Regions from separate parts of the Halomonas huangheensis genome, predicted to be linked through region 1. Evidence: predicted binding sites of a transcription regulator. Region 1 holds the regulator's gene; each other region holds the start of a gene.
The links. Region 1 encodes PhoB, which activates phosphate uptake and scavenging genes when phosphate is short. Its sites were predicted from a motif close to TGTCATANNNNTGTCANA; they were not measured.
Positions count from the first base shown of each region.

Region 1 (3,284 bases):
CACCTTTTGCCGGGCTCGGAGAAACCTCACTGGGCAGTTGGCTGTTTCGCCAGCCAGATCTCGAGCGTGGTCCCATCGAAGTCAGTCAGTCACCGCGCCCGATCCATGGTGAGAGCGGGATCTGGCAACGCCGCTCAGTCTTTCGCCATGATGGTTGGGCGTTGCTGGTTCAGGAAGCCTTTCTGCCACAGATGTGCCGCGATCTGTCACTGACGCCCTGAGCCTTACAGCGGTACTGGTCAACCCCGGCTGGCCGCGATAGGCTGACCCCATTTCCGATCAGGCCGCATCGACAGCAACGCGGCAGCCAACCACGAGATAGCCAGATGGATCGATCCCTGCTGCGCCCACAAGGCCTGCTGACGCGCCTCCCCGATTTTCTCGCCCTGATGCGCCTCGACCGCCCTATCGGCACCTGGCTGCTGATGTGGCCAACGCTATGGGCGTTGTGGGTCGCATCGCAGGGCATCCCGGAACGCAGCACGCTGCTGATCTTCGTGCTCGGTGTCTATCTGATGCGTGCCGCCGGCTGCGTGATCAACGACTACGCGGATCGTCATTTCGACGGTCACGTCAAACGCACCCGCAACCGGCCGCTGGCGACTGGCCGTATCAGCGAGACCGAAGCCAAGGTGCTGTTTGCGTTGCTGATTACTGCGGCTTTCGTGCTGGTCTGGTTCACCAACGGCTTTACCGTCTGGCTGTCATTGATCGGCGCGGCGCTGGCCGCCTGCTACCCCTTCATGAAGCGCTATACCAACCTCCCCCAGGTCGTACTGGGCGCGGCCTTTTCCTGGGCAATTCCCATGGCCTTCGGTGCAGTACTGGGCGAGGTGCCCAAGGTCGCCTGGTTGCTGTTTATCGCCAATGTGCTGTGGACGGTGGCCTACGATACCCAATACGCCATGGTCGATCGTGATGATGACCTGCGCGTCGGCATCAAGTCGACGGCAGTACTGTTCGGGCGCTTCGATTGCCTGATCATCGGGCTGCTGCAGCTGGCCACATTGGTATTGCTGATCTGGGTCGGTGCCCTTCTCCAACTGGGCGGTTTCTACTGGTTGGGCCTGGCCTCCATGGCCGCGACCTTCCTCCACCAGCAACGCCTTATTCGTGATCGCGACCGCGACCGCTGCTTTCAGGCATTTCTCAACAATCACTGGTCGGGCCTGCTACTGTTCGCGGGGCTGGGATTGAGCCTGTACCCCAGCATCACTCCTTGAGTAACTTTCAGTCACTGAACGGCACCAATTCAGCTTCCGGCAGCATATTTTTCGGCATGCCATATTCATGTTTCTGCACAAGCTGTAACCAAAACGTCATAATTAAATGCTGTCATCATCAGCGTAGTATCTTGTGCTCCTGAGCACTGTCCATGCCCCAGAGCAGTATTTACGCCCCTGATTCATGAGGCCCCGGGATGACCGCCAAGACCGTTCTGATCGTCGACGATGAAGCGCCTATCCGTGAGATGATCGCTGTGGCGTTGGAAATGGCCGATTACCGCGTACTCGAGGCCGACAACGCCCAATCCGCGCATGCGATTATCGTCGACCACCAACCCGACCTGGTGCTGCTCGACTGGATGATGCCTGGTACCAGCGGTATTGAACTGGCTCGTCGTCTCAAGCGCGAGGAAACTACCGCAGAATTGCCGATTATCATGCTCACCGCCAAGGGTGAGGAAGACAACAAGATCCAGGGGCTCGAAGCCGGCGCCGATGATTACATCACCAAGCCGTTCTCACCGCGAGAACTGGTCGCCCGCCTCAAGGCAGTACTGCGCCGTGCGACGCCACGAGGCATCGAGGACCCCGTTGAAGTTGAGGGTTTGATGCTCGACCCGGTCAGCCATCGCGTCAGCGTAGAAGGTCGGTCACTGGAAATGGGTCCGACCGAGTATCGCCTGCTACAGTTCTTCATGACCCATCAGGAACGTGCCTACACCCGTGGCCAACTGCTCGATCAGGTGTGGGGTGGCAATGTCTATGTGGAGGAGCGCACCGTGGATGTTCATATCCGCCGCCTGCGCAAGGCACTCGGTGAGCCGCATCAGCAATTGATTCAGACGGTCCGCGGCACCGGCTACCGCTTCTCCGCCAAGGTGTAAGGGCCATTAGTGGGACTTCTCTGGAGACGCGAGCTGTGGCGACTGACTGCACTGGTTACGATTGGTGCGCTGCTCGGCTGGCCTTTTTCCCTTGCCGCCTGGGGCATCATCATCGGCCTCGGCCTGATACTGGCCTACCATCTGCGTCAGCTACACGCCCTCTATGACTGGCTGACCCACCGTCCTCAGCAGGAACCCCCCGCTGCCACCGGCATCTGGGGTGAGTTGTTCGATCGTCTATACCGCTACCAGAAAGGCCAACGCATCACCCAGCGTCGCCTACGCTCGACGCTGCAGCGTATCCAGGAATCGTCTGAAGCCATGCGCGACAGCGTGGTGATGCTCGACCGCCATGGTGACCTCGAGTGGTGGAACAGCGCCGCCGAACGCATGCTCGGGCTCAAACCAGCCCAGGATCGCGGCCAGCACATCACCAACCTGCTGCGTGATCCGCGCTTCGTCGGTTACCTCAACAAACGAGACTATCGCGAACCGCTGTCGCTGCCGTCGCCCATCGACGAGAACATGATGCTGCAGTTCCAGATCACCCTGTATGGTGACGACGAACGGCTGCTCATGGCACGCGACATCACTCGTCTCCACCGCCTCGAACAGATGCGCCGTGACTTCGTGGCCAACGTCTCGCACGAATTGCGCACGCCTCTGACCGTACTGACTGGCTACCTGGAAACCTACAGCGACATGGCGGAGATGCTTCCAGCACGCCTGGCGCGGAGCATCGATCAGATGCAGGGACAGACCCGGCGCATGCAGAACCTGGTCAATGACCTGCTGCTGCTGTCACGGTTGGAAAATGACCAGGGCGGCAATGACCATGTCCGTCTCGACCCGCGCAGTCTATTGCAGGCCGTGGAACGCGATGCCAACGCGCTATCCAATGACCGCCAGCGAATCGAGATCAGTGTCGATGACCCCCATGCGCTCTGGGGTAGCGAAAAGGAAGTCCACAGCGCGCTGTCCAACCTCGCCTTCAATGCGGTGCGCTATGCCGGAGACGGTGCGCACATTCAGCTGCGCTGGCGTTCCTGCCCGGGAGGTGCCTGCTTCGAGGTCGAGGATAATGGCGAGGGCATCGATCCACGCCACATCCCACGCCTCACCGAACGCTTCTACCGTGTCGACAAGGGACGCAGCACCGCTACCGGTGGGACCG
Region 1 covers NZ_CP013106.1:4,697,627-4,700,910, forward strand. The annotation lists gene AR456_RS20460 (chorismate--pyruvate lyase family protein) at 1-221, shown strand, start outside; gene ubiA (4-hydroxybenzoate octaprenyltransferase) at 327-1,223, shown strand; gene phoB (phosphate regulon transcriptional regulator PhoB) at 1,421-2,110, shown strand; gene phoR (phosphate regulon sensor histidine kinase PhoR) at 2,120-3,284, shown strand, end outside.

Region 2 (3,284 bases), 690 kb from region 1:
CGTGATGCTGGAAAGCCATATTCATGAAGGCAAGCAGTCATTGACGCCGGGCAAGCTGCGCTATGGGGTCTCCGTCACCGATGCCTGTATCGGCTGGGAGACCACCGAGCATCTGCTGACCCTGGCCGCCGAACGGTTGGCAAGAGTCTAGCGCCTCTCGAGCGCTAAGCGGTAAGTTACCACTCGAGCGGTAAGCTGTAAGTTATAAGCTGTAAGTCACCCCGCAGTGACCAGCATGGAGCGGCACTGGACAGCTAGCGGTTCGTAGCCCGCAGTGTCTGTTTGACAGCACCTGGCTCGTAGCTTGTTGCTTGTTGCTTGCGGCTTACAGCCTCACCTACCCCCGACAGAATGGCCAGAATTCGAAGGCTCCATCGCACTGGAACTCGGCTTCACAGGCGTTGAGCTGGGCCTGGTAGCGCGACGCAGTACTGGCCACCTGGCGGGCGGCACTCTGGACAGCGGACTTGCCACGGTAGCTGCCACGCTGGTAGCCGCCCTGGCCTTCGTGATAGGCCAGATACAGATGTTCAGGGTTATGCAGTGAGACACCGGCGATACGGTGGGTGCGGGCGTTGTACCAGCCGATGAAGTCGGTGGCATCATCAAAGTCGCTGCGCCCGGAAAACAGACTGCCGGCATCCTCCTGATATTCGTCCCAGACCGGGTCCTGGGCCTGCGCATAGCCGTAGGCGGAGGAAGGGCGCTTCCAGGGGATAAAGCCCAGCAGCCTGGTTCGCGGTGGCCGAATGGTGGCGCGGAACGATGATTCGCGCTGGATAAAGGACATCTGGGTCGCTATCGGCGTACCCCACTTGTCCTGCGAGGCTCGCGCAGCGTCGTACCAATCAGGTTGTTCGCGGAATATCTCGCAGATGTTGTCCTGACGTTGTGGTGGGTTGGGAGTGACAAGAGCACAGCCACTGAACAGTAAGGTCACGCCGATGGCGACGGCCAACCTGAATCCATTTTGATACCACTTTTCCATCCAGCCCTCTCCCTCCAACCCTTTGCAACGATAACCGGCCATTGCCCTCATGCGATTGCGCCGGAGCGCCTCAGAGTAGCATAGGGTCCAGGCGCTCGGCGCGACCTGAATCAGTTTTAGATATTGCTTATATTTGATGTGTTCAGGCTGTCACTGTCATGGCTTCGTCATCTTTTGTGGTTAGCGTCCCCTTGGTTATGGAAGCGCTGGATAAATCGACGAACGTGCTCACGCGAAGCGTCGCGATTGAACCGTACAGGCTTTAGTCAGTGTTTCCTTCGAGCGAAGCGGCCGTAGACGCCGCTCATGACTAGCTGAAGAGGACCTTCTCCATGAGCAAGGCAATCGAAGATCATCGTCTGTTGAACCCCAGTAGCAATGAACCGTTCTCCACTGTGCTGGAGCGCCATGTATCGCGTCGCGCGGTCATGAAAGGAGGACTGGGGCTGGCTGCCATGGGGGCTCTCGGTGGCTTCGGTGTCTCGGCGCTGGCCAGCAGTCACGGTATGCAAAAGTCACCGCTGGCACTGGCATTTGAATCGATCGCCGGTTCGCGGACGGACGCCATTGTGGTACCTCCAGGCTATACCGCTCAGGTATTGATCCCCTGGGGTACTCCTCTCAACGACAGTGCGCCGGAGTGGTCCGAGGATCTGGCCATGACGCCAGAAATTCAGGCCAATAGCGTCGGTATGCACCATGATGGCATGCACGCCTTTCCGCTGGATGACGCGAGTGCTTCACGCCGCTTCATAATGGCGATGAACAACGAGTATATCGATGAAGACGCGCTGTGGGCGCCGCAGGGTGGCCCGACCAACATGGACGAGGGCAAGCGCCCGGCCGATGAGGCTCGCACTGAGATCAACGCCCACGGCATTACCCTCGTCGAGGTCGAGAAGAGCGATGCTGGCGTCTGGCAGCATGTTCGCAACTCGTCCTTCAACAAGCGTTACACCAGTGCCACACCGATGGAGCTGGCCGGACCGGTGGCCGGCAGCGACTATGTGGTAACTCGCTATTCGACCGATGGCACCATGGCGAGGGGCACCAACAACAATTGTGCCAACGGCTATACGCCTTGGGGTACCTACCTGACCTGTGAAGAGAACTGGCCGGATATCTTCATCAAGGATGAAGGTCGCGAGATTGACGACGACCGCCTGGGCATTCCCACTGGTCGCGGCCGCTATGGCTGGGAAACCGCCGCCGGTGACGAATCCGAAGTCGATGGCGAGTTTTCTCGTTTCAATGCTACACCGAGGGGTGCTTCGGCCAGCGAAGACTATCGTAATGAGCCGCGGACCTTCGGCTATATTGTCGAAATCGACCCCTACACCGGGGCTCGCGCCGTCAAACGCACCGCCCTTGGGCGCTTCCGTCACGAAGGCTGCTGGCCCGGCAAACTGGTTGAAGGAAAGCCAGTGGTGTTCTATTCCGGACACGACTCGCGCAACGAATACATCTACAAGTTCGTCTCGAAGGCGGTATGGAACCCTGCCGATGCTCCGGCAGATGGTGCCGAAGCAGATCGCTTGGCAATCGGCGCCAGGTACATGGACGAAGGCACGCTGTATGTCGCGCGTTTCGATGCCGACGGCAGTGGTCAATGGCTGGCGCTGACACCGGATGCCACTACCCCGGATGGCGGTACTCTGGCCGACGCTCTCGGACTGGCAGCGGACGACCATGCAGGCATCATCATCAATACCTGTGACGCTGCCGACATCATGGGTGCGACACCGATGGATCGGCCGGAGTGGGGCGTCGTGGACCCGGAAAGCGGCGAGGTGTACATGACGTTGACCAACAACACCGATCGCACCGAAGCGGATACCGATCCGGAGTTGAAGGGTGATGGCGACAGCATTGCCGCACCGGGCACCGGTTATGCCACGGCGCCGGCCAATGCACCGAACCCGCGTGCCGCCAATGAGGCAGGCCAGATCATTCGCTGGCGCGAGGGCAGTGACCCGAGCAGTTTCGAGTGGGAGGTGTTCGTGTTTGGTGCCGCGGCAAGCGATGCCGACAACTACTCTGGCCTGACCGAAAGCAACCAGTTCGCCAGCCCTGATGGCCTGTGCTTCGACCAACGCGAGGATGGCGGCATCCTGTGGATCGAGACCGATAACGGCTACGCTGGTGTTGCCGATCACACTAATGACCAGGTGCTGGCGGTAGTACCCGCAGCCTTACAGAGGGCCGAAGGTGCCGCAGCTGTGGTGTCCGGCGATAATCAGCAGCACCTCAAGCGCTTCTGCGTTGGTCCCAACGGTTGCGAGATCACCGGTATCTT
Region 2 covers NZ_CP013106.1:630,685-633,968, forward strand. The annotation lists gene AR456_RS02935 (3-deoxy-7-phosphoheptulonate synthase) at 1-151, shown strand, start outside; gene AR456_RS02940 (transglycosylase SLT domain-containing protein) at 338-988, opposite strand; gene AR456_RS02945 (PhoX family protein) at 1,321-3,284, shown strand, end outside.
Region 2: a site for PhoB is predicted at 1,143-1,160, ahead of AR456_RS02945 (PhoX family protein). Genes of this name have one in related genera too.

Region 3 (3,284 bases), 1.0 Mb from region 1:
AGAATACGCTGACAGCCCCGAGCCTGAAGTTCGCGCACTGCACTGTCGGTAGAGGGGTTGCCGTAACGCATGCCATAAGCCACTGCGACACCTTCTCCAAAACGAGACTCCAGCGTCGCCGCCAGCTTATTGGCCTGCTGGCGTGTCGTCGTCAGCAATGGGCTTTCATTCTGCTCCCGGTTCCAGACGCTGCGATAGGCCTCTCCAGAGATGAAAGGGCGCCGACTGAGAATGACCAGTTGCAACAATGGCTGCCACAACCAGCGCGGATAATCGACCACACGCTGATCCGACAGGAATTCACTGAGGTAGCGCCGCACTGACCAGTAGTCAGTATTGTCTGGAGTACCGAGATTGGCGATCAGAACTCCTACACGCGCGGAGCGGACTGCCGGATGGTCCTCAGGCGCATGTTCAGGCCGGCCCTCGCCGGTAGTTTCGCCAGGGGGAGTGGAGTGCAACGGTGCAGTGTCCAGGTGGGCCATCGAATCGGGTACCTCACTTGACGAGAAGGAAAGTCACAGCAAAAACAACAAACACCGTAAAGATTACCACCGGGACCTGGCTGACTCGAATGAAGTTCGGCTATTGCTGCCATTGCACTATGCAGACGACACAGCCGCCCCCTTCACGTCGCAGTTGACGGATGGTAGAGCAAGGCTATCGGAGAAGGATGAAGCACAAGCACCGGCCGCAAGTCCCGCGCCCGATGCCCTGGCGACCATTGCCAGGGGCTTGTATTGAAGAACCGCATAACGGCTTTGAACAGAAAAAGCGGCGATACCGCCTGTAGCTCGGAGGGTGACCTACCTGAAGTCGGCCTAGAAGACCAACGGAGTACGTGATGTCAGTGGCTGATGATAGTGCGCCTCACGACCAACGACCTCGTCATTGGCTACATGATGCACCAGGTAGGCCCGATGAATGTCAGCACGCTTCAATTCCAGATACACATCATCGAGCGAACGGAACAGCACCGGCTTGCCGCGGCGACCGATAACATGTCGCTGCCCCTCGACATCTTCCAGTTCCACCTGGTAGAAACGATTACCGGCATGACTGATGACACGAATCTCGAAGTTATCGTGTCGTTCCACAAAGGTCTTGAGCTCTTGTAGTTCCAACATATATTTCACCTCTTTTGTCCATTTCCAATTGTTCATCCGTGATGTCCACTTACCAGTGGACAGCACCAATCATCTTACAGCCTGGCGATTGCAGGTGACAGAATGATGACGTGACGAATATTCATGGGACTGATAGCGGGACAACAGGTTCCAGGCTGGTGAATACATGCTGATAAAGAATAGAATTCAGCAAGTTACCGAGGAATCACCTGACCTGCATATGAAGTGAGAAGAGCCCGGCCGAATGGCCGGGCTCAGAAAATCGGAAGGTTTCGGGTAGTCAGTAGGTTACTGATACTCGGAAGGGTCGATAGCCTTGCCCAATGAATTACGATCCACCCAGTTGCCAGCCTTGGTTTCCTTGTAGCGAAACACTACACGATCGCCTACCGCCACCGGCAGTTCTGCATCCTCGGTCTGGTAGCTGTAGGACTCCCCATCAACCACCAGTTGATAACGATAAAGATCCGGCATACCGAGCCATTCCTTGAACGGGCCTTCACGCTCCACCGATGTCAAAACGCCGCGCGCTTCCAGCTTCGGGGCACGCCGCCGGTTACCGCGTCGAAATCCGCCTGCCATGGTATATATGCCTCCACTAGATTGGGTAACAAAAGAATTCGGCAACAGTCGTGATGTCATCCGCTACGCGGTCTATTCACCAAAGCCATCGACATAGGCATCAGGCGCCAGATCCTCGAAGCGGGTGTACTTGCCGATGAATGCCATATGTACAGTACCGATCGGACCATTACGCTGCTTGCCGATGATGAATTCCGCCAGCCCCTGATTGTCGGGGTTATCCGGATTGTAGACCTCATCGCGATAGACGAAGCCAATCAAGTCGGCGTCCTGCTCGATGGCGCCGGATTCACGCAGGTCCGACATCACGGGACGCTTGTTGGGACGTTGCTCAAGTGAGCGGTTGAGCTGCGACAGCGCCACCACCGGACAGCCAAACTCCTTGGCCAGCCCCTTGAGCGAGCGCGATATCTCGGATATCTCGCCGGTCCGGTTTTCAGAGAAACCGGGGATCTGCATCAACTGCAGGTAATCGATCATGACCAGGGAAATACCGCCGTGCTCACGGACGATACGCCGCATCCTCGAGCGCATTTCATTGGGTGACAGCGCCGCCGTGTCATCGATGAACAACTGCTTGTCCTTGAGCAGGTTGACGGCTGAGGTCAGGCGAGGCCAATCCTCATCCTCGAGCTGACCATTACGTACCCGCGTCTGATCAATACGCCCCAACGATGACAGCATGCGCAGCATGATTGACTCAGCAGGCATCTCCATCGAGAACACCACCACCGGCTTGTCACTGGATATCACCGCATGCTCGACCAGGTTCATGGCGAAGGTCGTCTTACCCATCGACGGACGACCAGCAACGATGACCAGATCGGATGGCTGCAAGCCCGAGGTCATATCATCCAGATCACGGAAGCCTGTGGACAACCCCGTCATCTGGCCTTTCATGTTGAACAGCTCGTCGATGCGATCAACGGCTTTGGTCAACAGCTCGCTCATGCCGATCGGGCCACCCGCCTTGGGGCGGTCCTCGCTGATCTGGAAGACCAGGCGCTCAGCCTCATTGACCAGTTCATCGGAAGGACGACCACTGGGGCTGAAGGCACTATCAGCGATATGGCTGGCCGCCTCGATCAGCTTACGCAGCGTCGCTCGCTCACGCACGATATCGGCATAGGCGCGAATATTGCTCGCCGACGGCGTATTGCGTGCCAGCTCCGCCAGATAGGCCAGACCTCCGACACTATCCAGCTGATCTCGCGCTTCGAGAGCCTCGGAAAGCGTGATGACATCCAGTGGCTGGCTGCCTTCCGCCAGCCCGACCATGACATTGAATATCAAGCGATGTTCATAGCGATAGAAATCACCAGCGGACAAGCGCTCGGAAACGCCGTCCCAGGCCTGATTGTCGAGCATCAGGCCACCAAGCACCGACTGCTCGGCTTCCACGGAATGCGGAGGGACCTTGAGCGCCGCCGCTTCCCGGTCAATCTCCTGAACTTCACTCATGCACGCACACCTCGGCTGATTCGAGCCCCGTCATTCTAACGCATAAGTCGCGAGCCGCGAGCATCATGCCCGCTCTCCGATCGCCGAGAACGCGCACAAAAAAACGCGGGAAGG
Region 3 covers NZ_CP013106.1:947,915-951,198, reverse strand. The annotation lists gene hemH (ferrochelatase) at 1-485, opposite strand, end outside; gene AR456_RS04325 (DUF6482 family protein) at 822-1,124, opposite strand; gene AR456_RS04320 (hypothetical protein) at 1,416-1,709, opposite strand; gene dnaB (replicative DNA helicase) at 1,782-3,170, opposite strand.
Region 3: a site for PhoB is predicted at 1,221-1,238, ahead of AR456_RS04325 (DUF6482 family protein). Genes of this name have one in related genera too.